Regions from separate parts of the Mycolicibacterium mageritense genome, predicted to be linked through region 2. Evidence: riboswitches for the same ligand, from Rfam matches in the RefSeq annotation. Region 2 holds a riboswitch; the other holds the start of a gene.
The links. A riboswitch is a leader RNA that binds a small molecule or an ion and turns the genes downstream of it on or off. The one in region 2 is predicted to bind glycine.
Positions count from the first base shown of each region.

Region 1 (14,219 bases), 2.6 Mb from region 2:
CGTTGGCCGACGTGGCGAGCCGTGCCGGTACGTCGACGGCCGTGGTGAGCTACGTACTCAACAACGGGCCACGGCCCGTGTCGGAATCCTTGCGCGCCAAGGTGATCAGCGCGATCGACGAGTTGAACTACCGCCCCGACCTGAGAGCCCGCGCGCTGCGCCGGCCGCGGCGCTGGCGGCAGATCGGACTACTCGTGCCCGACCTCACGCTGCCGCTGTTCGGGCAGTTCGTCGGGCGCATCGAGGTGGAGGCCCGCGCGCGCGACCACCTCACCGTGATCGGCAACACCGGTTACGACCCGGAACGTGAGCTGGAATTCGCGACCGCGTTCGCCGAGGTGGGGATCGACGGCCTGCTGGTGATCGGTGCCGCGAACGCGCCCGAGACGGCCAGACTGTGCCGCCACGAGCGCATCCCCGTGGTGTGGATGCACAACATCCGAGGCGAGGTCGCCGCGGAGATCGTCGGCGTCGACCACGTGCTGGCCGGTGCGCTCGTCACCCGGCACCTGCTCGACGCGCACGAATGCCGGGACATCGCGTTCGTCGGCGGCTTCACCGAAGCCGATGTGCGCCACGGCGACCGGGAAACCGTCGAGCAGCGGTTCGCCGGCGTCCGGTCGGTAGCAGGCGAGGGCGTCCGGCAGATCCGCACCGACCTCACCCCGGCCGGTGCCTACGCGGCGGTCGGGGAATTCCTGCGGGGCCGCACGCGGCTGCCGCAAGCGTTGGTGGTCGCGACGTTCGGGCAGGCCGCCGCGACGGTCCGGGCGGTCTTCGACGCGGGCCTGCGGGTTCCCGACGACATTCGGGTCGTGGGTTTCGACGGCAGCGCCGCCGACTATGGCCGGCCGCGGCTCACCGCGGCGCAGCAGCCTGTCGACGCTTTGGCCCGCCGGGCGCTCGGTCGGTTGCTCGGCGATCCGGACGAAGGTGCCGCGGTGCCGTCGCTGCGAACAGGGGAGTCCTGCGGCTGCACGTGACGTGCGCCGTCCAACTCGACGAAAACGTCGTGATCATCGTGTTGGAGCAGCGTTTTCGTCGAACTCGGGGAGCAGTCCCCGCAGCGCGGTCTCGGCGAGCCGTCGCGCGTGCTCCTCGGTGAGCGTGTAATGACCCGTCATGCGGCGGAAGATCAGCGGGCCGAACAGGATGTCGATGACGTCGTCGATCGCAATGTTCGCGTCGGCGTCGCCGCGGGCCACGCCGCGCTGCCACAGTTCGGTGATCGCGGCCCGTCGGCCGTTGAGGAAGTACTCGCGGAAGTACGCCGCGCCGGTCGCGTCGTCGACGCATGCCGCGAGCAACTGGGTGAACACCTCGCCGCGCGCGCTGGCGTAGAACGCCGAGACCCGGACCACCTGTTCGGTGAGATCGCCTGTGGTGCTTCCGGTGTCGGGCAGCGGCAGATTCTGGGCCATCATGGTGCCGAATGCCTCGGCCGCCACCGCCGTTCGCGAGGGCCAGTGTTTGTAGATGGTGGCCTTGCTGGCGCCGGACCGGGCGGCGATCGCGTCGACCGTGGTGGCCGGGTATCCGCCCTCGTCGAGCAGTGTCGCGGTGGCGTCGAGGATGGCCTGGTGGATGCGGTCGCTGCGCGCGCCGGTGGGGCGGACGAAGGTGTATTCGCCCGCCCCACTGCCGTTTTCAGGCGACATCGTCGAAGTCGGTGGACTCGGCGACGGTGCGCCACTGCGCCAGCTCGGCCTGCACGTGGGCGATCTTGCCCTCGACCGCCGCGATGGTGTCGTTGCCAAGCAGCAGGCGCAGCGGCGGCTGCGCGGATTCCACGACGTCGATGATGGCCTTGGCGGCCTTGACCGGGTCGCCGGGTTGGTCGTGGTTGCGCTCGCCCGCGGTGACGCGCATCTTGCCCGCGGGGCCGTCGGTGTAGTCGGCGATGACGTTCTGCTGGGTCTGCAGGCTCGACGAGTCGAGGAAGTCCGTGCGGAAGTAGCCGGGCTCGACGACCATCACGTGCACGCCCAGTGGCTGCAGTTCGGCGTGCAGGGCCTCGGTGAGCGCCTCGACGGCGAACTTGGTCGACGCGTAGACACCCCAGCCGGGTGAGCCGACGAATCCGCCGACCGAGGAGATGTTGACGATGGTGCCAGAGCGCTGGGCCCGCAGCACCGGGGCGACCGCGCGCGTGACGGTCAGCAGGCCGAATACGTTGGTCTCGTAGACCGCGCGCACCTCGGCGTCGGTGGCTTCCTCGACGGCGCCGAGCAGGCCGCGCCCGGCGTTGTTGATCAGTACGTCGATGCGGCCGAAACGGTCCACGGCAGCCTTCGCGGCCTGGTGTGCCTGGTCTTCGTTGGTCACGTCGAGCGCGACGGCCAGGACGTTGTCGTCGTCGCCGAGCGCGGCGGTGACGGTCGCGGCGTCCCGCGCGGTCGCGACGACCTGATGGCCGCGGGCCAGCGCGTCGCGGGCGATCTGCAGGCCGAATCCGCGGGATGCTCCGGTGATGAACCAAACGCTCATGTCATGCCACCTGTTCTCTGCTTAACTGAACTGTACGATCAGTTTAGTTTTGTTGGACGCTGGATGTAACCGGGTGGGTTGCGGGGTTATTCCGGCCTACTGACGGAGCAAGACGCGCAGCGCGCTGACCGGCTCGGGTTCGTGCCCGAAGTGCTCGATCAGCTGCACCTGGATCTCGCCGACGATGCCACCGAGGATCGCACCGACCGCGATCATGGTCGGCTCGTCGTCCTTGAACACGGGCCGCAGGATCGACTCGTACTCCTCATTGGTGAGCTGACCCATCTTGTCGATGATGGTCTTCTCCAGGTCCAGGGCGTTCATGGCGTAGTCCTGCGCCTCGACGAGCGTGGTGGGCAGCCGCTCCAGCACCATCTTCACCATGCTGTCCTTGAGCGCGTTGTAGCGCTGCGTGCCGACCGCGAACTTGACCAGCGGCGTCGCGATGCCAGTCTGCGCGTCGATGGCCGCCTCGACCTCCTTGCCGACGAGGGCGAACAGCTTGTCGGCGCCCGGGCCGCGGAGCACGCCGTCGAACAGGATCTCGGGGGAGAACAGATCCTCGGCCAGGATCCGCGCGTAATCCTTGGTGATGGTGTCGCGTTGCGCGTGCAGAAGTCCCTGGAACGGGATGAAGCCGAGGTACTTCGTCGGATGGATGGGCCGGAACAACATGTTGAGCGCGATGTAGTCACTGATGAAACCGACACCGAAGCCGAAGGCCGGCATGATCCACGGGTTCTGGAACAGCGCCCACGCGAACATCTGCACGACACCGATGACGAGCCCGAAGTAGATGCCGCTGCGGCGCACGAAGGCCATGGCGTTGTCGCCGAGCCCACGCATGAGCTTGTTGAGTTTGTCCTTGTTGCGGACCAGCGTGGTGACCGCGAGGTACTGGATGTCGACGAACCGGTTGAGGTCGGCCCGCATCTCGTTGAGCATCTTCTCCACGACCTTGGGGGTCTGGTCGTGGATGCGGGCCTGGATCGCATTGCGCGCGGCCTCGGGCAGTGAGTCCCACAGGCCCGGGCGGATCTGCTCGGCGATGTCGCGCGAGATCTCGTCGACCGCCTGAGTCAGCGGCTCCCGCAACGCGTTGACAGCTTCCTTGGCGTCGACCTTTTCGAGCAGCTCCTCGGGTTTGAGCAGCTTCTGGGTGAGCAGTTCGATGGTCTTCGAGCCCACCTTGCCTGCGCGGCGGGGCACGATGCCCTGCCAGCCGAACGGCCCGATGCCCTTGAACTCCATCGGCCGGTAGAGCATCTCCAGCGCGACGATCTTGGTGCTCCACCCGACGAAGGCGGCGACAAAGGGCATGGACAGGTAGATCAGCCAGTTGACACTGAAATCGGCCTGGATCTCCTGCCACGTCTGGATAGCGAGAATCGTCTCGCTGGCGGTCACGAACCGTCCTGTTTCACCGCGGCCTCCCACAAGCCACGACCCAGACCCGAAAGGGACAGGGTCAGCTTCTCCACCCGTGCGGTGAGGGGCCCACGCGATGCGTTCTTGACCGCCCGCAACACCATGGGCTCGGCCATGAGCACCTCGTAGTCCGCCTTCTGTGACGGATCCTCCGGACCGGTCTCAACCAATCCCAGTGATAGCAGATGGCCGACGTACTGCGGGACCATATTGGGCAAAGCCACGTTGGCCGTGCGGCCGATCAGACATGCGTTCTCCAGTACGGCCTGACCTGGGGTGCGGGATCGCGTCCAGGTGTGGACGTTGACCAGTGGCGAAGTCGCGCCCTCGGAGAGCGCACCGATGATCCGGGCCTCGTCGGCCACCAGCTGGTCGAGCAGCCGGTGGTACAACTCGACCTGGCTGCCGACCGTGCTCTGGTCCAGGGCACGGTCGAGAAGCCGGTCCATCTTGGAGTTGAGCGATTCGGCCGTCGGCTCCTCGGGGGTGGCCAGCGGCACCGGCTGCGGACCCGAGTCGATGGCTTCGAGCCGGTTCTTCACCAGCGTGGCCAACTGCTCCTCGCCCCAGACGGCCAGTTTGACCCCGGTCTTCGCGGCGTCGAGCGCACGGTCGGCGATGCCGAACGGGTCGAACCGCTTGGGCAGCAGCGGGCGCTGGTTGCGCGGGGTGCGGATCGCGATGGCGATCTCGCCGACCGGTGTGGCGAGCTTGAAGGCCCGGCGCTGCATGTCCTTGCGACGTACCGGAACCTCATCGCCCACGTGGTCGTCCTTGTCGTCCGGACCCTTCTTCGACAGTTCCTGTGACATCGCTGACCGATCGCCTCCCCACCTACCGGGTGTGTCCGAGATGTGGGCACCGTACCTGGTCACCCGGTGCGGCGCCCAAGTCCCCGGTGGATGACGGGATGGCCACACCGGTCTGTTCGCTGCAGCGTGCTCTGCCTGCCGGTCACGGCCCGGAGGCTGCCGACCACGCCGACACCGCCGCGCTGGCTCGGTGACACCCACCTGTACTCCGAGGACGCGGCAGACCTGGACGAGGCGGTCATGCTGATCCGGCGCGCGCACTCGGTCCAGGCCGACCTCGAACGCGCCGGCCGGGCCTGATCGGTGGCTTCTTCGGCCGCACCGAACTGCGGGTCCGACTGCGCACGACCACGCCGAAATCACTTGCGTAGCAGCGGCAACGGTGGTTTTCGACATCGTGTCGCGCATAGTTGCGACAGCGAAGCCGGGCTTGCCCGTCGACGGTGGGGTTGCGGTAACCGCCGGGTAGTCGAGTAGCATGCATCACACAACTCAATACGTCGACGACGCACTGTGGGAGAACCTCCGATTTCGGAGGTGCCGTAGGAGCAAGTCCCTCCCCGGGAATCTCTCAGGCCCAATACCGCAGTGTCGAGGCAACTCTGGAGAACAGCGCGACCCACCGGTCACGCTTACCGAAGGGGAACAGCGCAGCGCGCTAAAACTCTCAGGTTTCAGGACAGAGCGGGGAGGTGTCACCACCCGACGCATCGCGTAACTGCGATGCCCGAAACCGGAGTCACCTCATGGATTTCCCCGATCGTCACATCGGTCCTGACGGCAGCGCTCAGCAGCACATGCTGGATGCGCTCGGATACGGCTCAATCGACGAATTGATCGACAGCGCGGTGCCGCAGCAGATCCGCTGCTCAGACGGCCTGCGCCTGCCTGCCGCGCGGTCCGAACAGCACGTGCTCGCGGCCCTGCGCGAGCTGGCCGATCGCAACCAGCCGCGGATCCAGATGATCGGTCTGGGGTATCACGACACCGTCACCCCGGCCGTGCTGCGGCGCAACATGCTGGAATCGCCGGCCTGGTACACCGCCTACACGCCGTACCAGCCCGAGATCTCACAGGGCAGGCTCGAAGCGCTGCTGACGTTCCAGACGCTCGTCGCCGATCTCACCGCACTACCCGTGGCCGGTGCCTCCCTGCTGGACGAGGCCACCGCGGTCATGGAGGCCGTGCTGCTGATGCGGCGGGCCAACAAGACCGTGAAGTCCGAACGCGTTGTGCTGGATACGGATTGCCTGCCGCAGACGCTTGCGGTGGTGCGTGGGCGGGCCGAAGCCGTCGGCATCGACGTGGTGGTCGCCGACCTCACCGACGGATTGCCCGACGGTGACGCCTTCGGCGTGGTTTTCCAGTCCCCGGGTGCCAGTGGTGCCGTGCGGAACCTCGCGCCGGTGATCGCCGCGGCCCGTGACCGCGGTGCGCTCACCACGGTCGCGGCCGATCTGCTGGCGCTGACCTTGATTGCCGCGCCCGGCGAGCAGGGCGCCGACATCGCGGTGGGCTCGGCCCAGAGGTTCGGGGTTCCGCTGTTCTTCGGCGGCCCGCACGCCGGGTACCTGGCCGTCCGGTCCGGATTGGAGCGCATGCTGCCCGGCCGGCTGGTCGGGGTGTCGGTCGACGTGGACGGCAAGCCGGCCTACCGGCTGGCGCTGCAGACCCGCGAACAACACATCCGCCGGGACAAGGCCACCAGCAACATCTGCACCGCCCAGGCTCTGCTGGCCAACGTCGCCGCCATGTACGCGGCATACCACGGCCCGGAAGGATTGCGCGCCATCGCAACCCGCGTCCACCGTCACGCCGTATCGCTCGCGGCCGGTCTACGGCAGGCCGGCCACACCGTCGTACACGAGCGGTTCTTCGACACCGTGCTGGTGCAGGTGCCGGGCCGGGCCCGCGAGATCGTCGCGGCCGCCGAGCGGGCGGGCATCAACCTGCGGCTGGTCGACGCCGACCACGTCGGCATCGCGTGCGACGAATGCACAACCGACGACGTGATCCGGCGTGTGCTCGCGGTTTTCGGCGCGACACCCGGCACCGGCTCCTCTGTGTTGCCTGCCGAGCTCCTGCGCACGTCGGAATTCCTCACGCACCCCGTGTTCCACGAGCACCGCTCGGAAACGGCGATGCTGCGATTCCTGCGGGAGCTCTCCGACAAGGATCTGGCGCTGGACCGCACCATGATCCCGCTCGGATCCTGCACCATGAAACTCAATGCGGCCGCCGAGATGGAACCGATCAGCTGGCCCGAATTCGCGGGCATCCACCCGTACGCGCCCGCCGAACAGACCGCGGGCTACCTCGAGCTGATCGGCAATCTCGAGACGTGGTTGGCCGAGATCACCGGCTACGACCGGGTTTCCCTGCAGCCCAACGCCGGATCCCAGGGTGAGCTCGCGGGCCTGCTGGCCATCAACGCCTACCACCGGTCACGCGGCGACGACCACCGCGACGTGTGCCTCATCCCGCAATCCGCGCACGGCACCAACGCGGCGTCGGCGGTCTTGGCAGGCATGCGCGTCGTCGTGGTCAAGACCGCAGCCAACGGGAACATCGATCTCGACGACCTGCGGGCCAAACTGGCCGACCACGACGGCAAGGTCGCGGCGATCATGCTCACCTACCCGTCGACCCACGGTGTCTACGAAACCGACGTCCGCACGGTGTGCGACCTGGTCCACGCTGTGGGCGGGCAGGTCTACGTCGACGGTGCCAACCTGAACGCCCTTGTGGGCCTGGCCAAACCCGGTGAGTTCGGTGGCGATGTCTCGCACCTCAACCTGCACAAGACGTTCTGCATTCCGCACGGCGGTGGCGGCCCAGGCGTCGGGCCCGTCGCGGTCCGCGCGCATCTGGCGCCGTTCCTGCCGGGTGATCCGCTGCAGGACGGTCCGGCCCCGGTCTCGGCGGCCAACTACGGATCGGCCGGCATCCTGCCGATCACCTGGGCGTACCTGGCGCTCATGGGGCCCGACGGGTTGACCGCGGCCACCAAGGCCGCAGTGCTGGCAGCCAACTACGTCGCGACGTCGCTGTCCCCGTACTACCCCGTGCTCTACACCGGCGAATCCGGGTTGGTCGCGCACGAGTGCATCCTCGACCTGCGCGAGATCACCAAGCGGACCGGGGTGACCGCCGAAGACGTCGCAAAGCGGTTGATCGACTACGGCTTCCACGCTCCGACGCTGTCCTTCCCCGTCAACGGCACGCTCATGGTCGAACCCACCGAATCGGAGAACCTCGCCGAACTGGACCGGTTCATCGCGGCAATGATCAGCATCCACGACGAGATCAGCCGGGTCGAGGCGGGCGAGTGGGCACTCGAACAGAGCCCGCTGCGCCAGGCCCCGCACACCGCCGAACAGGTCACCGACGCCGAGTGGACTTTGCCGTACAGCCGGCAGTACGCGGTGTATCCCGTTGCGTCCCTGCGGCAGAACAAGTACTGGCCGCCGGTCCGCCGTATCGACGGCGTACACGGCGACCGCAACCTCGCGTGCTCGTGCCCCGCGCCCGAGGCATTCCAGACCGAAACCGCCGAACTCCTCGAGGAGGCCCTCGTATGAGCACCGAACACACCCCGGCATCACCGCTGCAGGATGAACACCGCGCACTGGGCGCAACTTTCACCGACTTCGCCGGGTGGGCCATGCCGCTCAAGTACGGCAGTGAACTCGCCGAGCACCGGGCGGTGCGCGAGGCGGCGGGCCTGTTCGACCTGTCGCACATGGGCGAAATACACGTCACCGGACCGCAATCCGCAGAGGCGCTGGACTTCGCGCTGGTCGGCGAGGCAGCCAAGATCACCGTCGGGCGCGCCAAGTACTCGCTCATGTGCGACGCCGACGGCGGCGTGATCGACGACCTGGTGGTGTATCGGCTGGCCGACGACCGTTTCCTGGTGGTCGCCAACGCCGCGAACGCCCCGACCGTGGCGCGTGAACTGAATTCCCGGGCCGAACAGTTCGACGCGCACGTCGACGACCAATCCACCACCACCGCGTTGATCGCCGTGCAGGGGCCCGCGTCCGAAGCCATCGTGAGATCGCTGGTTCCGGAGACCCAGACCGAGGCCGTGGCCGCACTCAAGTACTACGCGGTCACCGAGGCGCAGGTCGACGGCATCGATGTGTTGTTGGCCCGCACGGGCTACACCGGCGAGGACGGTTTCGAACTGTACGTGCCCAACGTCCACGCAGTGGCCCTGTGGCGATCGCTGCTGGCTGCCACGACCGAGGCCGGCGGATTGCCGGCCGGCCTGGCCTGCCGCGACACCCTGCGGCTCGAAGCCGGCATGGCGCTCTACGGCCACGAACTCAGCCAGGACACCAACCCCTACGCAGCAGGGCTGGGCAAGATGGTGCGGCTCGGCAAGCCTTTCGTGGGACGCGATGCGCTGCAGCAGCTTTCCGAAAAGCCTGCGGACCGTGTGCTGGTCGGTCTGAAGGGCTCGACCCGGCGCGCGGCGCGCGCGGGTTACACCGTCCACCGCAACGGCGACGAGACCGCGGTCGGCAGCGTGACATCGGGTGCACTGTCGCCGACGCTCGGATATCCGATCGCCCTGGCCTATCTCGACGCTGCGCTGGCCGAGCCGGGAACCGTGGTGCAGGTCGACATCCGCGGCAACAAAGAGCAGTTCGAAGTCACCCCGGCGCCGTTCTACCGCCGCAACTGAAAGGATTGACATGGCAGACAACACGATTCCTGACGACCGTAGCTACACCGAGGAACACGAATGGGTGCTGATCGCGCCCGGCGCCCCCCTGCCCGCCACCCCCGTCCGCGTCGGCATCACCTCGGTCGCGGCCGCGGCACTGGGTGACCTGGTGTTCCTCGACCTGCCGGAGGTCGGCGCCACCATCACGGCCGGCGAAACCTGCGGCGAGGTGGAATCCACCAAGACCGTGTCAGAGCTGTACCCACCGGTGAGCGGCACCGTCACCGCGGTCAACACCACCGCCGTCGACGATCCCGCACTCGTCACGTCCGACCCCTACGGAAACGGCTGGCTGTTCGAGGTCCAGCCCACCGCAGCCGGAAACCTGTTGACCGCAGCCGAATACGCAGAGAAGAGCGAGGCCTAGACATGAGCATCCTCGACCGACATCTCGCCGACTTCGACCCCGAGATCGCCTCCGCGATCGGTGACGAACTGCACCGGCAGCGCCTCGGCCTGGAGATGATCGCCTCGGAGAACCACGCACCGCTCGCGGTCATGCAGGCCCAAGGCTCGGTGCTCACCAACAAGTATGCCGAAGGCTATCCGGGGCGGCGCTATTACGGCGGCTGCGAGCACATCGACGTGATCGAGCGGCTCGCGATCACGCGGGTCAAGGCATTGTTCGGCGCGGAATTCGCCAATGTGCAACCGCATTCGGGTGCGCAGGCCAACGCCGCGGTGATGCACGCGCTGATCAAGCCGGGCGACACGATCCTCGGGCTGTCGCTGGACTGCGGTGGTCATCTGACCCACGGCATGCGGCTGAACTTCTCGGGCAAGCTCTACAACGTCGCGGCCTACGGGGTGTCCAAAGAGGACTACCTGATCGACATGGACGCCGTGGCCGACGCGGCCCGCGAACACCGGCCGCAGTTGATCATCGCGGGCTGGTCGGCCTACCCGCGGCAGCTCGACTTCGCCCGGTTCCGCGAGATCGCCGACGAGGTCGGGGCCTACCTGATGGTCGACATGGCGCATTTCGCCGGACTGGTTGCGGCCGGGCTGCATCCGTCGCCGGTGCCGCATGCGCATGTCGTCACATCCACGACACACAAGACCCTGGGCGGGCCGCGTGGTGGAGTCATCCTCACCAACGAGGCTGACATCGCCAAGAAGATCAACTCGGCGGTGTTCCCCGGCCAGCAGGGCGGGCCGCTCGAACACGTCGTCGCCGCCAAGGCGGTCGGCTTCAAGATGGCCGCCCAGCCGGAATTCGCCGAACGCCAGCAGCGGGTGCTGCGCGGTGCGCAGATCCTGGCGGAGCGGTTGAGCCGGCCTGATGTCAAGGACGCAGGCATCACGGTGCTCACCGGTGGAACCGACGTGCACCTGGTGCTCGTCGATCTGCGCAACGCCGCGATCGACGGGCAGCAGGGTGAGGACCGGCTCGATGCCGTCGGCATCACCGTCAACCGCAACGCCGTGCCGTTCGACCCCCGGCCGCCGATGGTCACCTCCGGGCTGCGCATCGGCACCCCGGCGCTGGCGGCCCGCGGCTTCGGCGACGACGAGTTCGCGCGTGTCGCCGACGTCATCGCGGCGGCGCTGATCGCCGCACTTGACGCCGACACCGAACCGCTTGCCGCGCAGGTGCGTTCGCTGGCCGAGCAGTTCCCGCTGTATCCGGAGCTGTAGGCATGGCCGTCAGCGTGTTCGACCTCTTCTCGGTCGGCATCGGACCTTCCAGTTCCCATACGGTGGGGCCGATGCGGGCCGCGGGCATGTTCGTCGACGAGCTCACCGGCCGCGGCGTGATCGATCAGGTCGCGGATGTCGGGGTCGACCTCTTCGGCTCGCTGGCCGCGACCGGGGCCGGACACGGCACGATGCCGGCCATTCTGCTGGGCCTCGAAGGGTACCGGCCCGAAACCATCGAGACCGACGAGATGGAGCGTCGGCTTGCGGTGATGCGAGCCGACGGCAAGATTCAGTTGGGCGGTCGGATCGTCATCGCGCTGACCGAATCCGACATGCGCCTGGAACCGGCCCGGCAACTCGCGCAACACCCGAATGCCATGACGCTCACGGCACTCTCGGCTCAGCGCGACGTGCTCTACCGCGAGACGTACTTCTCGGTGGGCGGCGGTTTCGTGGTCACCGAATCCGAGCCCACCGGGCGAGGGTCGACAGCTGCCGGTGGCGGCTTCCGCTCGGCCGCCGATCTGCTGGCACTCACCCACCGCGACGGGCTTTCGGTGAGCCAGGCGATGATGCGGCAGGAGTGCTTGTCCCGCACCGAAACCGAGGTTCGGGAACGCCTGCTGCACATCCGCGACGTCATGGTCGCATGCCAGTCCAACGGGATGTCGCGCGACGGTTACCTGCCCGGCAACCTGCGGGTGCGGCGGCGCGCGAGGGACTGGTATGTGCGTCTGGCGGCCGAGGATCCTGACCGTGACCCGGCCTTCGCCGAGGACTGGGTGAACCTGGTGGCGCTCGCGGTCAACGAGGAGAATGCATCGGGTGGCCGCATCGTGACCGCGCCGACCAACGGTGCGGCCGGCATCATTCCGGCGGTGCTGCACTACGCGTTGCACTACACGCCCGCGGGCCGTGCCGATCCGGACGACACCGCTGTCCGCTTCCTGCTCACCGCGGGAGCCATCGGCTCGCTGTACAAGGAGCGGGCGTCGATCTCGGGAGCCGAGGTCGGTTGCCAAGGCGAGGTCGGCTCCGCGGCGTCGATGGCCGCCGGTGGCCTGGCCGAAATTCTCGGTGGCACACCGGAGCAGGTGGAGAACGCCGCCGAGATCGCGATGGAACACAGTCTCGGTCTCACATGCGACCCGATTGGCGGCCTGGTACAGATCCCGTGCATCGAACGCAACGCCATCTCGGCGGGCAAGGCGATCAACGCGGCGCGCATGGCGCTGCGGGGTGACGGCACGCACCGCGTGAGCCTCGATCAGGTCATCGAGACCATGCGGGCCACGGGCATGGACATGAGCGCCAAGTACAAGGAGACCTCGACCGGGGGGCTCGCCGTCACCGTCAACGTCGTCGAATGCTGAGAGATATGACTGTCGCCCCGGAGGGCCGCCGCCTGCTTCGGCTGGAGGCCCGCAACGCCCAGACCCCGGTCGAACGCAAGCCGTCCTGGATGAAGACGCGGCTGCGGACCGGACCCGAATACCGCGAGCTGGCCGCGCTCGTGCAGAGCAACGATCTGCACACGGTATGCCAGGAAGCGGGCTGTCCCAACATCTTCGAATGCTGGGAAGCCCGGGAGGCGACGTTCCTGATCGGCGGCGATCAGTGCACGCGGCGCTGCGACTTCTGCCAGATCGCCACCGGCAGGCCGGAGCCGCTCGACCGTGACGAGCCCCGCCGCGTCGCAGAATCCGTGGCGCACATGCGGTTGCGCTACGCGACCGTCACCGGGGTCGCGCGCGACGACCTGCCCGACGGCGGCGCATGGTTGTATGCCGAGACCGTGCGCCAGATCCACGCGGCCTGCCCGGGCGCCGGGGTGGAACTGCTCATCCCGGACTTCACCGGAATCCCCGCCCAGCTCGACGAGGTCTTCGCCGCCGCGCCCGAAGTGCTGGCACACAACCTCGAGACCGTGCCCCGCATCTTCCGTCGGATCCGGCCCGGCTTCGACTACACACGTTCGCTCGGGGTGCTGGAACGCGCGCGCTCGCAAGGCCTCATCACGAAGTCGAACCTGATCCTCGGCATGGGTGAGACCACCGACGAGATCGTGGCTGCCCTGCGCGATCTGCACGCCGCCGGATGCCAATTGATCACCATCACGCAGTATCTGCGGCCCACGCCGCGTCACCACCCGGTCGAACGCTGGGTCACGCCAGCCGAATTCGCCGAACTCGACGGCATCGCCCGAGAGATCGGGTTCCTCGGCGTGATGTCCGGACCGTTGGTGCGCTCGTCGTATCGGGCCGGAACCCTCTACCACCAAGCCCGCACCGCCATCGAACACTCAAGGAGCTTTTCGTGACCTCATCAGACGTTGTCATCCTCGGCGGCGGGCCGGGCGGATATGCCGCCGCGATCCGCTCGGCGCAACTCGGTCTCTCGGTCGTGTTGATCGACGAGGCCGAGATCGGGGGCACGTGCCTGCACCGCGGCTGCATCCCGACCAAGGCGCTGCTGCACGCGGCCGAGATCGCCGACGCCGCCCGCACCGCAGCGCAATTCGGTGTCAACGCCACGTTCGACGGCGTCGACCCCGAGAAGCTGTACGGCTTCAAGAACACCGTGGTGTCCCGCCTGCACAAGGGGCTTTCCGGGCTGATCGCGGCGCTCGGAATCACGGTCGTCAACGGCAGGGGTCGGCTCACCGGACCCACGACCGTCGAGGTCGACGGCACCACCATCACGGGCCGCTCGATCGTGCTGGCCACCGGATCCGCTCCCAAGGTGCCCGGCGCCATCGAGATGTCCGACCGCGTGCTCACGAGTGATCAGGCCTTGGAGCTCAACCGCATCCCCGAGTCGGCCATCATCCTCGGCGGCGGTGTCATCGGCGTCGAATTCGCCAGTCTCTGGGCGTCGTTCGGCACCAAGGTGACCGTCGTCGAGGCGCTGCCCCGGCTCGTGCCCAACGAGGACGTCGCGATCTCCACCTACCTGGAGCGGCTGTTGCGCCGTCGCCGGATCACCGCCAAAACCGGCGCACGCGTCACCGCGGTCAAGTCAGACGACGAGGCCGTGCAGGTGACGCTGGAATCCGGTGACGTGCTCAACGCCGACGTGCTGCTGGTCGCGGTCGGCCGCGCACCGCGCACCGTGGG
Region 1 is NZ_AP022567.1:1,384,067-1,398,285, reverse strand. Features, by position in the region: gene G6N67_RS06880 (LacI family DNA-binding transcriptional regulator) at 1-983, shown strand, start outside; gene G6N67_RS06875 (TetR/AcrR family transcriptional regulator) at 1,017-1,658, opposite strand; gene G6N67_RS06870 (oxidoreductase) at 1,648-2,487, opposite strand; gene G6N67_RS06865 (DUF445 domain-containing protein) at 2,584-3,807, opposite strand; gene G6N67_RS06860 (Abi-alpha family protein) at 3,891-4,727, opposite strand; gene G6N67_RS06855 (hypothetical protein) at 4,854-5,027, shown strand; glycine riboswitch at 5,320-5,420, shown strand; gene gcvP (aminomethyl-transferring glycine dehydrogenase) at 5,474-8,308, shown strand; gene gcvT (glycine cleavage system aminomethyltransferase GcvT) at 8,305-9,420, shown strand; gene gcvH (glycine cleavage system protein GcvH) at 9,431-9,829, shown strand; gene glyA (serine hydroxymethyltransferase) at 9,832-11,100, shown strand; gene G6N67_RS06830 (L-serine ammonia-lyase) at 11,103-12,476, shown strand; gene lipA (lipoyl synthase) at 12,482-13,423, shown strand; gene lpdA (dihydrolipoyl dehydrogenase) at 13,420-14,219, shown strand, end outside.
Region 1: it holds a riboswitch for glycine, as region 2 does, so the genes downstream of both, gcvP (aminomethyl-transferring glycine dehydrogenase) here and cycA (D-serine/D-alanine/glycine transporter) in region 2, are expected to answer to the same signal.

Region 2 (14,219 bases):
GTCGAACGCCGCGGGCAGGATGGGCCAGCTCGGATACGGCGCGGTGAAGCCGACGGCCCGGTAGCTCGCGGTGAACCGGCGTTCCAGGATCGCGCGGCCGATGTCGGGAGTCGGCAGCCCTTGCAGCAGCGCGGTGGTGCGGAACCGGTCCTGCACGGTCGCGGTCGCCCGCTCCTGGATGGCCTCCCACGCAGCGGGCAGGCAGGCGACCACGCCCACCGTGCGGCGCATGGTCTGGCGGATCGACATCAGGCCGTGTGCGACGTGTTCCAGGTCGTGGTTGCCCGGCGCCGCAGTATCGCCGGCCCGGTCGCTGTCGGTGCGGTCGGACGACTGCGCGAGCAGCGTGTCGATCTGGTCGAGCGCCAGCACCGACGGCCCGGCCAGCGCGATGAGCCGGGAGATGTCGCGCACCGATTCCTGCGGGCTCAGGCTCGGCGCGGGCAATCCCCACGCGTTGCGCTCGTCGCGGTCGGCGTCGTCGGTGGCACTCGCGGTGAGGAACGCCTCGCCGATGTCCTGCAGTTCGAGATCCATCGCGGCCAGCAGCACCAGGGCCCGCAACGTGTGATGCGCACGCCGCACGGTCTCGCGGCGCGCCTTGTGCAGCGCGTTGACGAAGTCGCTGAGGATTTCGGGCGTGATCTCGTCGTCACCGATCACCGCGCGGCGGTTGGCCCGTGAGATGTGGGCGACCGACGACAGCTCCCACAACAGATCCTTGAGCTGGGTCTCGCGTTCCGCGCCGGGCCGGCCGAGGCTTTCGAGGATGCCCGCGCGTGCGGACTGCCAGAAGCTGGTGGCGTCGAGCAGTTCGACGAGGAAGAAGAAGCCGCCCGAGGTCTGCACCTGCTCACGCACCTGGCCGAGCAGATGCGTCTTGCCCGAACCGGCGGGCCCGCGCACCACGACGCCGAGCGGGCTCGAATCGGGTTCGCGTTCGGCATCGCCGAAGGCGGCGAGCACGTCGGCGATCGGCCGTTCGTGCAGACCGCTGACGTGCAGCGCACCTTGCGAATGCCACAGGTCATCGGCCGTCGGCGCCCAGGTCAGTCGCAGCGCGCTGAGCGCTTCTCGCTGTTGCAATTCCATCAGGACTCGATCGCGATCAGGTGTTTGTTCTGGTCGCCGATTTCCACGGCGGCTGCCCGGTCGGCGTCGGTGAGCACTTTCTGATTCTCCTCGGGGATCAGGCTGACCCCTGGCTGGCGGTACAGGTTGACCAGTGCGGCGTCGACTTCGGCGCGGGCCAGGCCGGGCACTTCGTCGCGCAACCGGGCCAGGCCCACCCAGCCGCCGGGTTTCGCACTCAGGCGGTGGTAGGCCGCGCGGACCTGGTCCTCGGGAGCGGACTCGGCGGCGGTGGCCGGGCCGGGTGGCAGGAACACGTCGGCCGGCACCAGGTCGGCGCGGTCGAAATGCCGCCGCAACGCCTTCAGCAGTGTGTAGAGCGCCTTGCCCTGCCCGGTGGTTCGCGGCGGCGTCGGGGCGCCGAACAGCTCGCGACACACGGCCCAACCCGAATCGGTCAGTTCGTGCACGAGCGGGCGGCCAGGCGTCGTCTCGACCAGACCCAACCGGTTGAGCCGGTCGCGGCCCGGTTTGTCGAGCTTGGGGCCGAGCCGCTCGAGTTCGGGATTGGGCACAGGCCGGGATTCGGCCATCAACACCAGCAGTACCGCCTGCTCAGTGCCGGTCAACTCGTCGGGCGTGACGCTCACCGAGGCTCAACCTTTCTGCCGCAGTCGGTTCGACCGCACATCAGCGCGGCGCGCCCGGACACCCTGGCGCACCCTGCACGTTACAGCGGCGCGGTGACGGCGACCGTTACGCCAGTGGCTGTTCTGGGTCGGCGAGACGCTGCGGATCCACCGGCCGCTGCGCCCGGATCAGCGCCTTGACGTCATCGAGGACGTCCCACACGTTGACGTTCATCCCGGCCAGCACGCGGTTGTCCTCGGCCAGCCAGAATGCCACGAACTCGCGCTTGGCGGTGTTGCCGCGGAACACCACCTGCGCGTACTCCGGGGCGTGTCCGACGTACTCCATGCCGAGGTCGTACTGGTCGGTGAAGAAGTAGGGCAGCTCGTCGTACTCGGCGCTGCGACCGAGCATTCCGGCCACTGCCGCGGCAGGCTGCTTGAGCGCGTTGGCCCAGTGCTCGGTGCGGATGGCGGTGCCGAACAGCGGGTTGTGCGCCGTGGCGATGTCGCCCACGGCGTAGATGTCGGGGTCACTGGTGCGCAGGGATGCGTCGACCGCGATGCCGCCGCCCGCGAGCTCGAGCCCGGCCTGCTCGGCCAGTTCGATGTTCGGTTTCGCACCGACGGCGATCAGCACGGCATCTGAGGGCACGGTCGAGCCGTCACCCAGGCGCAGCCCCGTGGCCTTGCCGTCGGTGACCGTGATCTCCTCGACCGACTGGCCGAGCCGAAGATCGACTCCGTGTTCGCGGTGCAGCTCGGCGAACACCTCGCCGACCTCGGCGCCCAGCGCGGCCAGCAACGGCATGCGGGCGGCTTCCACGACGGTGACGGCGACACCGCGCTGGCGGGCCGATGCGGCCACTTCGAGCCCGATCCACCCCGCGCCGACGATCACCAGCGTCGCGCCCTCGTTCAGCACCGAGTTGAGCTCCCCGGCATCATCGATGGTGCGCAGGTAGTGGACGCCGTCCGCGTCGGAGCCGGGGATGGGCGGGCGGCGCGACGCCGACCCGGTGGCCAGCAGCAGCTTGTCGTAGCGCTCGGTGCTGCCGTCGGGCAGCGTCACGGTGTGATCGCCCGGAATTATCGCGGTGACCTCGGTGCCCAAGCGCAGGTCGACGTGGTGATCGCGGTACCAGGCCGCGGCATCGACGGTGAAGTCATCGAGGGATTTCTTGCCTGCCAGATATTCCTTGGACAGTGGCGGCCGTTCGTAGGGCAGGTGCTCCTCGGCGCCGAACAACACAACACGACCATCAAAGTCGTTGTCCCGCAATGCTTCAGCGGCCTTCGCTCCGGCAAGTCCGCCGCCGATGATGACGATTGAAGACGATTCGGTCATGCCACATCAGCGTACTCCCGCCGCGAGCAGCCGCTTGAGGGTTCGCGCATTGCGCACCGCGTGACCGCCGAGATCGTTGTTGAAGTACACGACGACGCGGTGCCCGTCGTCGTCCCAGCGGCTGATCCGCTCCGCCCACTGTCGCAGCTGGTCGTCGGGATAGGAGCCGGCGTACATCGTGGCCTCGGCGGGTCCGTGCAGCCGGACATAGACCAGTTCCGCGGTTGCCTGCGGCTCACACGGCAGGCCGGGGCCGCTCATCACGACGTAGGCCGCGTGGTGGTGACGCAGCAACCGGAAGACGTCGGGCACGTGCCAGGACGGGTGGCGCAGTTCGATCGCGGCAGGTATGCGCCGCGGCAGTTGCGACAGGAAATCCGCGAGCAGGTCGTCGTCGCGTTCGAGCGCCGGATGGGTTTGCACCAGCAGGGCTTCGGCGCGGTCGCCCAGCGCTGTCCAGCAGCGGTCGAACCGCTCGATCCACGGCTTGGGCGAGCGCAGCCGGCGATAGTGGGTGAGACCTCGGTGCGCCTTGACGGACATGGTGAACCCGCTGGGCAGGCGGCGGTTCCACCCGGCAAACGTGGTGTCGCGGGGCCAGCGGTAGAAGCTCGCGTTGAGTTCGACGGTGTCGAATTCCTCGGCGTAGCGGCCCAGCCGCGCCGCCGCAGGCGTGCCTGGCGGGTACAGCACGTCGGCCCAGTGGTCGTACGACCATCCCGACGTACCGATCCGGATCATCCATCCACGTTAGGGGACGTCGGTGTACTGCGGTGTGAAGCCGTCCGCCGAGAACGTGAAACCTTTGCCAGTCAGTTCCCGCACGCAGGACACACCGGCTTCTTCCTGCACGTTGCACCGAAACCCCGCTACCGCAAGCACTTTGCCGAACGGCAGGACGTTGGCGGCGGGCAGGGAGAACTCGGGGGTGGTCAGCGCGACGAACGCCGCGTCGTGTTCGCGGTCGACCGCGAGCGCGTTGGGCGTCGTGGTGCCGCCCGCTCCGTCCGGTACCTCCTCAGGTGCACCGGTGATGCCGATGCCGGACGACAGTCCGCCGGCCAACTGACACCCCGCCTTGTCGCGCGGCAGGATCGCGCAGTGCCAGCGGCCGCTCGGCGTGCTGAAGTAGTAGCCGGTGCGCCCGTCGACCTGCGCGATGTAGCCGTTGGGATCGACGAGGTGCGCCGTGCCGAATTGCGGCGGCGGCGCCGTCGTGGTGGTCGCGACGGATTGCGGCGTCTCGCCGGTGTTGACGACCGTCCCGGATGTCGAGCACCCCGCTGCCAGCAGTGCCGCCGCCGCCACGAGAACCGCGCTACCTCTCACGGTGCACGACCTTAGCCAACCGGTGTGACCACGCATATGTCGCCGCCGCCGAGCAGGAGTGGCCACAGCAGCGTCACCTCGCCGAACGCCACCAGGTTGGCCCCCGCGGGAAGCGTTGTCAGCAGTTCGGTTTCGATGAGCTGAACCTGCTCGGGGTGGAAGAACGTCCAGGCCAGCCCGATGGCCAGATACGGGATCGCGAGCCACAACAGGAATTCGAGCAGGCCGGCGACGCTGACCTGCCTGCTGAGTATGCGGCGCACGGCGGCTCAGATCAGTGCCCGGCCGGTCCGGGCCCGCCTGCGCACATCGGCCAGCAGCAGGTAGCTGCCACCCTGGCGGACGAACACCGGCAGGAACCGGTTCCCGAACGCCACGAGCAGGAACAGCCACTCGAACAGCCGTTGCCGGCCGCGGCTCCAGCCGACGCCGAGTGCCTCACGGAAGACCGGGGCCAGGAACCCCGCGGTGAGGAACCGCAGCAGCGGCCGGAACGGCAGCCGCAGTAGAGGATTCACCATCTTGAGGTCCACCAGGTCGCGCAGGTAGCGGCCGACCACGTCGTCGATCTCGATCTGCCTACAGGCGTCGTCCCAGTAGACGCCGAATTCGGCGCGCGTGGCGGGCCACTGGTCGGGGCTGACCTGCAGCGTGGTGCCCAGCGTCGCCCCGGACCGGTAGAACGTCTCGGCCTGCTCGGCGGTCAGCTCACCGCGCAGCAGTTGGTAGGTGTCCTCGAGGCCGACATAGAGGCAGGCCGCGACCCACAGTTGCAGATCGCGGTCGAAGGCGTTGTACCGCACGGGACTTGCAGGCCCCGATCGGACCTGGCGGTGCGCGCCGTCGACGGCGTCGCGAAACGCAGCGCGGTCTGCGGGCTTGCCGAGGATGGCCACCGCGAGATAGCTGAACGTGGTGCGTGCCCGCTTCCACGGATGCTTGAGCAGGTTGCCCGAATCGACCTTGCTTTCCACGACGCCGTAGCCGACGCCGGGCCGGGACAGCTGCATGATGACGTTGGCGGCCCCGGCCGCGAAAGCCCAGAAGTCCATCGCGTCGGCGACCGTGACGGGGGTGTCGTCCCATCGCGCGGTTCGTCTGGTGACCGAGATCCGGGTGGCGCCGTTGTTGTCCCCGACCGGCATCCGTGCCTATCCCTTCAGCTCATGCAGACGTTGGTGAACAGCAGGACCGGCCACGACACGGTCGAGCCGAGAAACGACACGACCGCGTCGACGCCGTGCATGCCCCGCAGATGGCCCGTGTGGGTCAGTGACCACACCAGACCGATGACCAGGTAGGGCACTGCCAGGATGATCGCGGTGCCGATCCATTCGGCCACGGTCATCTGGAATGCCAGGATCTTGCGTACTGCGGTCAGCACGTGCGCCACCCCCACGGTCGTTGCCAGGCCGCCCATATGTTAATGGTGATTCTGCGTTGTCCGGGGCAGTTCCGCGAGATTGGCGCTACGCGGATGCGGGCTGCCGCTTCAGTTCGTCGCGCAGATCGTCATCGAGTGCGGTGCGCACCAGGGCGGCCGCCAGCCGCGCGGCGTCGTGTGGTGCCAGTGCGGCGAGCCGGTCAGGCGCATCGGGCAGCCCGAGCTCACGTGCCATGCCCAGCGCCCGATCATCGAAGTGCGGTCGCACCCACGTCCAGGTGTCCTGCACCTCTCGCAGGAAGATGTCCGCACCGGTACTGCCGATTCCCTTGAACCGCATCAACAGTCGCTTCGCCGCCCCGCGGTCGTGCTCGCTCCGGCGGGCCAGCTGCCGCAGGTCGCCGTGATACTCGTCGCGCACCGCGGTCGCGATCGCCACCAGCCTGGTCGCGGAGCTCTCGTCGTAGCGGGCGTAGTGGGCCCGGCCGAACGCGCGGATCACGTCCCGGCGCTCAGCATCCAGCGCCGCCTGCGGCGTCCGCCAGCCGCAGCGGAACAGTTCGCGTGCGGCCTGCGTCGCGATGCCCGCGTCGATCGGCTTGCTGGCGAGCATGCACAGCGTCAGCAGTTCGAACAGCGGCATCGGCTTGTCCTTGAGGTGGATCCCGGCTTCCGTGGCGTACGTCATGCCCGCCGCATCCAGGAGTCGGGAGACCAGGTCTTCCTTCGACATGACCTGCGCATACCCGGTGACGCAGATCGGAAACCCGGCCTACTTCGGCGGCAGCCCTTTGGCGTAGGTGACGCCGCGATCGACCCAGCTCTGCAGCTGCCGCTTGGATTTCACGCCGGCCGGGGCGACCCGCAGCCAGCCCCGCATCTCCCGGCCACCCATGATCATCGGCTCGACGTGGTCGCGGCGCAGCAGCGCGTCGGTGTCCTCACGCGGAACGCGGACCATCAGGCCGCCGTCGCGGCTCGCGGCCACCGACATGTTGCCGTTGACCAGGAAGGCCACGCCGCCGAACATCCGCTTCTCGTCGATTCCGCGGTCGGACGCCGTGAGCTCACGAATGCGCTCCACCAGGTCCGGGTCGTACGCCATCAGTCGAGGTCGACCCGGATGGTCAGCAGATCGCTGCCCACGGCGCGCACCACTGCGCTGTTGAGCGCGGGCAACTCCTTGAGCCGCGCCACCGGGTCGTCGTCCGGCAGCAGATGTGCCACGCCCGTGCGCCATTTGCCGTTGATCCGCACTCGCACAGCCGGATTGGCCTTGATGTTGAGTACATAGTGCGAGCGGTCGCCGTGCTCGGAGACCATCCAGAACTGGTTGTCGACCACGCGGCCGCCGACCGCGGTATGGCGCGGTTGCCCTGACTTGCGGCCCGTGGTCTCCAACATCGTGACGGGCAGTTGCCTGCCGATCGGATTGACCAGCCGGCGCTGCGTGCCGTGCACGATGCGCCGCTTCAGATCCCCGAAGTCGACCATGGCGTCACCTTACCGAGTGTCAGTCGGAATCCGTCGACTCCAGATCGGCACGGAACGCGGCTTCACGGGCCAGGTGACCCGGCCGGCGCCGCAGGATCAGCCACGCGATCCCGAGCACCGCGAACCACACCGGGGTGACCAGCAGCGCGTGCAGGGTGTCGGCCTTCTGGGTGAAGGCCCAGACCAGGAACACGAAGAACGCGAGGACGACGTAGCACATCGCGATACCGCCGGGCATCTTGAACTTCGACGCCTCGTGCAGCTCCGGCCGGCGCTTGCGGTAGACGATGTAGCTGCTGAGGATGATCGTCCAGACGAACATGAAGCACAGCGACGAGATGGTCGTGACGATCGTGAACGCCTCGATGATGGAGTCGCCGACCACCACCATGACCACACCGGCGAGCAGGAACACCCCCGACAGGAACAGGGCGTTGGCGGGCACCCGACGCGACGTGAGCTTGCCGAACCGGCTGGGTGCGTCGCCCTCCTGGGCCAGGCCGTAAACCATGCGCGAGGTCGAGTAGATGCCGGAGTTCGCCGAAGAGGCTGCCGAGGTCAACACGACGAAGTTGACCACCGACGCCGCGATCCCGAGCCCGGCAAGGCTGAACATGGCCACGAAAGGACTGTTGTCGGCACTGATTTCGCGCCACGGCGTCACCATGATGATCACTGCCAGGGCCACCACGTAGAACAACATCACGCGGACCGGGATGGAGTTGATGGCCTTGGGGAGGTTGGTCTCCGGGTTCTTGGCCTCGGCTGCGGTGGTGCCGACCAGCTCGATACCGACGAACGCGAACGTCGCGATCTGGAAGCCCGCGACGAATCCCATGATGCCCGTGGGGAAGAAGCCGCCGTCGTTCCACAGGTTCGCGAAACTGGCCTGGGCGCCGTTGGGGGACTCGAAGTGGTTGAGCACCATCACCAGGCCCACCACGATGAGTGCCACGATCGCGACGATCTTGATGAGCGCGAACCAGAACTCGGTTTCGCCGAAAGCCTTCACAGTGGGCAGGTTCAGCGTGATCAGCAGTACCACGGTGGCCAGCGCGGGAATCCACAAGGGCAGGCCGCCCCACCAGTAGTGCACGTAGCCGGAGATCGCGACGACGTCGGCGACCCCGGTCACGATCCAGCAGAACCAATAGGTCCAGCCGGTGAAGAACCCGGCCCATGGTCCGAGCAGGTCGGCGGCGAAATCGGCGAACGACTTGTAATGCAGGTTGGACAACAACAATTCGCCCATCGCCCGCATCACGAAGAACAGCATGAAGCCGATGATCATGTACACGAAGATCACCGAGGGGCCGGCGAGTGAGATCGTCTTGCCCGAGCCCATGAAGAGTCCGGTGCCGATTGCGCCGCCGATCGCGATCAGCTGAATGTGCCGGTTGGCGAGCTGCCGGGAGAGGTGCTTTTCCTCGCCGGACGGGGGTGTCGAGTCCGCTGAAGCAGCGGTCAGGTCATTGGATTGGGTCATAACAACCTCAAGGATCTCAGGCGCGGTGGAGAGCGCGGGCTGCGGGCGCCTCCCCACTCTGTCGATTGGACCTGAGAGTTTTCACGCACCGTCGCCGAGTGGTCTCGTGACGGTGCGCTTGCCCCTTCGGTGAGCCGACTTGACGTCGACTGCTTTCCAGAGGTGCCTAGTCGCGGCGGTACCGGTGCCTGAGAGATTCCTGGGAGGAGTTGCTCCTGCGGCGCCCGTCGACTGGATGCGACGGGGCTCTCCCGCTGCGACTCAACGGCGTTTTGAGTTGTCGGCCACTCCCGTTCGGAAGTGTGCCGCGCGTCACGTTAGCAGCCGAACCTGGATTGCGCACGTCCCCCCGTCAGGACTGGGCGATCGCGGCGCGATCCGCACGCGGTTGCGCCGCTTCGGCCCGGTCGGCAACCATCAACGACACGAGGTCGAACACGATGGTCGCCGCGGCCACGGAGGTGATCTCGGCATGGTCGTAGGCCGGGGCGACCTCGACCACGTCGGCGCCGACGATGTTCAGGCCGCGTAGCTTGCGCAGCATGCGCAGCAGTTCGCGGGACGTGAAACCGCCGGCTTCGGGTGTGCCGGTGCCGGGCGCGAATGCCGGGTCGAGCACATCGATGTCGATCGACAGGTACACCGGCATGTCACCGACGCGCCGCTGAACGATGTCCACTGCGGCGTCAGTGCCCATCGTGTCCAGGTCACCCGCGCGGATGATCTTGAAGCCCATGTCGGCGTCGTTGCGCAGGTCGAGTTGGTCGTAGATCGGGCCGCGGATGCCCACATGGATCGAGTGGTCTTCGATCAGCAAGCCCTCCTCGAATGCCCGGCGGAAGATCGTTCCGTGCGTGACCGGCGCGTTGAAGTACGTGTCCCACGTGTCGAGGTGGGCATCGAAGTGCACGAGTGCCACCGGCCCGTACTTGGCATGCAGCGCACGCAGATTCGGCAGCGCGATCGTGTGGTCGCCGCCGATCGCCACGATGCGCCGGTCGCGGTGGCCGAGCACTTCGGCGGTGTGGCCCTGGATCTGCCGGCACGCGGCGGCGATGTCGTACGGCGTGACCGCGACATCGCCCGCGTCGACGACCTGGACGGTCTGCAACGGTGCGACCCCGAGTTCGACGTGATACCCCGGGCGGATGGTACGGGCCGCCTGCCGCACCGCGAGGGGCCCGAACCTGGCACCCGGCCGGTAGGAGGTGCCACCGTCGAACGGCACACCCAGGATCGCGATGTCGTAGTCGCTCACCTCGTGGATGTCGGCGATACGCGCAAACGTGGCCTTGCCCGCGTAGCGGGGTACCTCGGTGGCGGGAACCGCCCCGACGAGGCCGGTGCTCGCGTCGACGGGGGCAGGGGTCGGTCGAATGCTCACTGGTTTCCTGTCTTTCGGTCGATCGAAGGTGGGTAGGGGAGGGATCAGGACGCGGGCAGCTGTTCGCCGGCCGCGGTGTCGGCCGAGCCCGCACTCTCGGACAGTGCGACGCCGCGGGTCTCGGGGGCCATGAAGATCGCCACGACCAACCCGACGGCGGTGACTGCGGCGCCGACTCCGAGCGCACCTCCGGCGCCGAGCGCGGTCAGGGCCAGCGGCATCAGGTACGTGCCACCCGCGGAGCCGATACGGCTCACCGCGGTCCCGACGCCGACAGCGGTCGCCCGCACCTCCGTCGGGAAAAGCTCGTTCGGGTAGACGATCTCGAGAAAGCTCGACCCACCCGAAGCCACTGCGTACACGGCCAGGGCGAGGAAGAACACGATCGGGGGAATCCCCGGGATGAGAGCCGGGATGGCGAGGGCCACGGCGATCACGGCGAAGGATCCGATCAGCAAGGCCCGCCTGCCGATCCGCTCGACCAGATACAACCCCGGGATTCCGCCGACCACGAACAGCAGTGAGATCAAAAGCGATCCACCGTACAGATTGGCGTCGCCCTCGAGGCCGAAGGACGCCAACAGGTCGGGCGCAAATGTGTACACCGCGAAGAGCGGTATCACCTGAGCTGTCCAGAACACCGCGACGAAGATGGTGCGATTGAGGCAGGGACGTTTGAAAACCTGTGTGAACGACGTGGTTCGGGCCGTCTGCCCGTCGCTGTCGTCCAGGTCGGCAACTCCGAACCGAGGGCCGAAGGCCTGTTTGATCGCGGCGTCGGCCTCGGCCACGCGCCCCTTGCTCAACAGCCAGCGCGGCGATTCGGGCGTCCCCATCCGCGCCAGCAACGTGATGACGGCGAACACGGCCGGGCTGGCCAGCAGCAGCCGCCACGCGTCGGGGCCGAAGTCCCGCAACAGGAAACCCACGACGTAGGCGGCCGCCGCCCCCACCGCCCATACGACGAACATCGCGCCGAGGAGCCTGCCGCGGTGTTTCTTCGGCAGGAACTCGGCCAGCAGTGATGTGGCGATGGGGTAGTCGGCGCCGATCGCGACGCCGAGCAGGAAACGCAGCACGATGAGTTGCCAGGCTTCCGCGGCGAACGCCGAGAGGATGGAGAACACGGCGAGCGCGATCAGGTCGGCGATGTACATGAGGTGCCGGCCGACCTTGTCGGTGACATACCCGAACACGCCGCCGCCCACGAAGATCCCGACGAGGCTGGCCGCACCGACGAGACCGATCTCGGTCGCCGACAGGTTCATGGCGGGTTCGAGCGTGATGAGCGCGACGCCGATGATCGACAGCGCGTACCCGTCGATGAAGGGCCCGCCCGACGAGAACAGGGTCAGTTTCTTGTGGAAGGCGGTGAGCGGCGCATCGTCGATGAGGTGGCCGGCTTGGGACATGGAAGCTCCTGCGTGACGGGGCTCGCGAAGGGACGTTGTGAGCCGAGACACAGCATGGCGGCGCTTGCGGCGCCGGCGCGAGTAGACGATGCGCAAAATGACGACCTATGGTTTGAGCGATCGTATAAACCACGGCAGCGGCCAACCGTGCCGCATCGAGGAGTCGCCATCGCAATCACCGTCGGAGAGCTGGCGGACGTGCCCCACCTCGGCCTGGAAGTTCTGGCCGGGACAGCGGGGCTCGGCCGTGAGATCAGCTGGACGCACACCTCCGACCTGCCCGAACCGTGGCGGTGGGTCACGGGCGGCGAGCTCCTGATGACCAACGGCCTGTCGTTTCCCGCCCACGCCGACGCGCAGGCCCGGCTGGTCGAACGGTTGAACGACGCGGGGGTGTCCGGGCTGGCGATCGGCGAGAAGATGTATTGCCCGGCCCTCACCGATGAGTTGACGGCCACCTGCGACCGTCTCGGTCTGCCGCTGCTCAACATCCGGTATCCGCTGCCGTTCGTGGCCATCTCGCGGGCCGTGGCCGAGGCGACGCTGCTCGACCAATCCAGCCGCCTCACCCGCACGGTGCGGATCTACGACCTGGTTCGCCGGCACATCGCGCGCGCCACCACGTCCGCCGATCTGTTCGGCGCCCTCGAACGTGAACTCGGCTGTGAGTTGCATGTCTGCGACCGGCACAGCGGTGAGCCCTGGTTCCCCGACACCGCGGGCCTCGATCCGGTCACCAAGGCAGCGGTCGCCGACCTGTCCGAGAGCCTCACCAACGTCGCCGCGGGAGCGTTCGGGCTGCCGGCTGTCGCCGGAAAGACGGCCCTGCTCACCGACATTCAGCGTCATCCGAGCGCGGCACTGGTCGCGGTCACGCCCGAAGGCAGGCGGGTCGACCCGATCCAGCTGCAACACGCGGCCACCGTCGTCAGCCTCGAGCTCTCCCAGACACAGCTCGTGCTGGAGCACGGGCGCCGTCAGGGCTCGGTATTCCTCGACCGGTTGCTGGAGAGCCGCGTCGACGGGCCTGCGGCGGCCGCCCAACTGGCCGATGTCGGACTGGATCCCGCGGCGGCGGTGGTGATCGTCGCGCACAGCGCCGAGGACGATCCGGTGTCGCACGTCCACAACGCGCTGTGGCGCCATTCCATCCCGTACCTGTGTACGACGCGTGAGGGGATCCTCTACGCGGTGGCGCTCGACGGTACGCCGTTCGACGATGTGCTGGCGCGCGCGCTGGGTCCGACGGCACGCATCGGGGTCAGCCAACGCCTTGACTCGATCAACCGCTTCCAAGAGTCGATTCGCGAAGCGTCCTGGGCGTTTTCGCTTGCCAAGCGGCGCGGTGTCCCGGTGTCGAGGTACGGCAGTGCGCAGTCCTGGCTGGGCCTGTCGAGCGTGGGCGACGCACAGGCCCTGGTCGACCGCGTCCTGCGGCCGCTGCAGGAGTACGACGGCAGGCAGAATGCCAGCCTCGTCGAAACCCTCGACGCGTTTCTGCGCAACCGCAGATCGTGGCAGCGGACCGCGCAAGCGCTGCACGTGCACCGGCAAACGGTCATCTATCGAATGCGGCGGGTCGAGGAGATCACCAAACGTGATCTGGCAGAAACCGATTCGGTGGCCGAGTTGTGGTTGGCCCTGCGGGCCGCGGAACTGCTGGACGCCGAGCGTGACATGCGCAGCCGTGACACCAGTCCGTCGCGGCGGCTGCCCGGCGTCTGACACCTACACCACGGGCGTGCGGTGCCGGCCGGCACCGCACGCCCGTGTATCGCCCTAGGCGGCAGCCGATGCCGCCGCGGCGGCCGGTTCCAGCGCCTGCGCGATGATGTCGGCAACATCGGTCATGGGTTTGACCTCAAGCGCTTCGAGCACCTCTGCGGGCACGTCGTCCAGATCGGGCTCGTTGCGCGCCGGGATGAACACCGTTGACAGCCCGGCGCGTTGGGCCGCGAGCAGCTTCTGCTTGACGCCGCCGATCGGCAGCACCCGGCCGTTCAGCGTGACCTCGCCGGTCATGCCGACGTCGCCGCGGACGTTCCGTCCGGTGGCCATCGACACCAGTGCCGTGACCATCGTGACGCCGGCCGACGGACCGTCCTTGGGCACCGCGCCCGCAGGCACGTGGACGTGGATGCGGCGGTCCAGTGCCTTGGGGTCGACACCCAGTTCGGCCGCGTGGGCCCGCACGTAGGACAGCGCGATCTGCGCCGACTCCTTCATGACGTCACCCAGCTGACCGGTCAACTGCAGACCCGGTTCGCCGTCGTTCGAGTTGGCCTCGATGTAGAGCACGTCGCCGCCGAGGCCTGTGACGGCCAGGCCGGTCGCGACGCCCGGCACCGCGGTGCGCTCGGTGGATTCCGGCGTGAAGCGTGGACGGCCCAGGTACTCGACGAGATCCGGCTCATCGATCAGGATCGGGGCCTCAGTGGAGTCCAGCTTCGTGGTCACCTTGCGCAGCGCCTTGGCCAGCAGCCGCTCGAACTGCCGCACACCCGGCTCGCGGGTGTAGTCCGCGGCGATCTTGCGCAGTGCCGCCTCGGTCACCGTCACCTCGTCGGAGGTCAATGCCGCGCGCTCGGCCTGCCGGGGCAGCAGGTAGTCGCGTGCGATGGCGACCTTGTCGTCCTCGGTGTACCCGTCGATCTGCACCAGCTCCATGCGGTCGAGCAGGGC
Region 2 is NZ_AP022567.1:6,756,510-6,770,728, reverse strand. Features, by position in the region: gene G6N67_RS32655 (helicase HerA domain-containing protein) at 1-1,092, opposite strand, end outside; gene G6N67_RS32650 (hypothetical protein) at 1,092-1,721, opposite strand; gene G6N67_RS32645 (NAD(P)/FAD-dependent oxidoreductase) at 1,828-3,048, opposite strand; gene G6N67_RS32640 (DUF72 domain-containing protein) at 3,055-3,789, opposite strand; gene G6N67_RS32635 (hypothetical protein) at 3,799-4,413, opposite strand; gene G6N67_RS32630 (hypothetical protein) at 4,389-4,640, opposite strand; gene G6N67_RS32625 (oxygenase MpaB family protein) at 4,647-5,522, opposite strand; gene G6N67_RS32620 (hypothetical protein) at 5,537-5,761, opposite strand; gene G6N67_RS32615 (endonuclease) at 5,847-6,494, opposite strand; gene G6N67_RS32610 (TfoX/Sxy family protein) at 6,534-6,866, opposite strand; gene G6N67_RS32605 (nitroreductase family deazaflavin-dependent oxidoreductase) at 6,866-7,255, opposite strand; gene cycA (D-serine/D-alanine/glycine transporter) at 7,275-8,741, opposite strand; glycine riboswitch at 8,908-9,005, opposite strand; gene speB (agmatinase) at 9,094-10,125, opposite strand; gene G6N67_RS32590 (MFS transporter) at 10,170-11,537, opposite strand; gene G6N67_RS32585 (PucR family transcriptional regulator) at 11,685-13,262, shown strand; gene lon (endopeptidase La) at 13,317-14,219, opposite strand, start outside.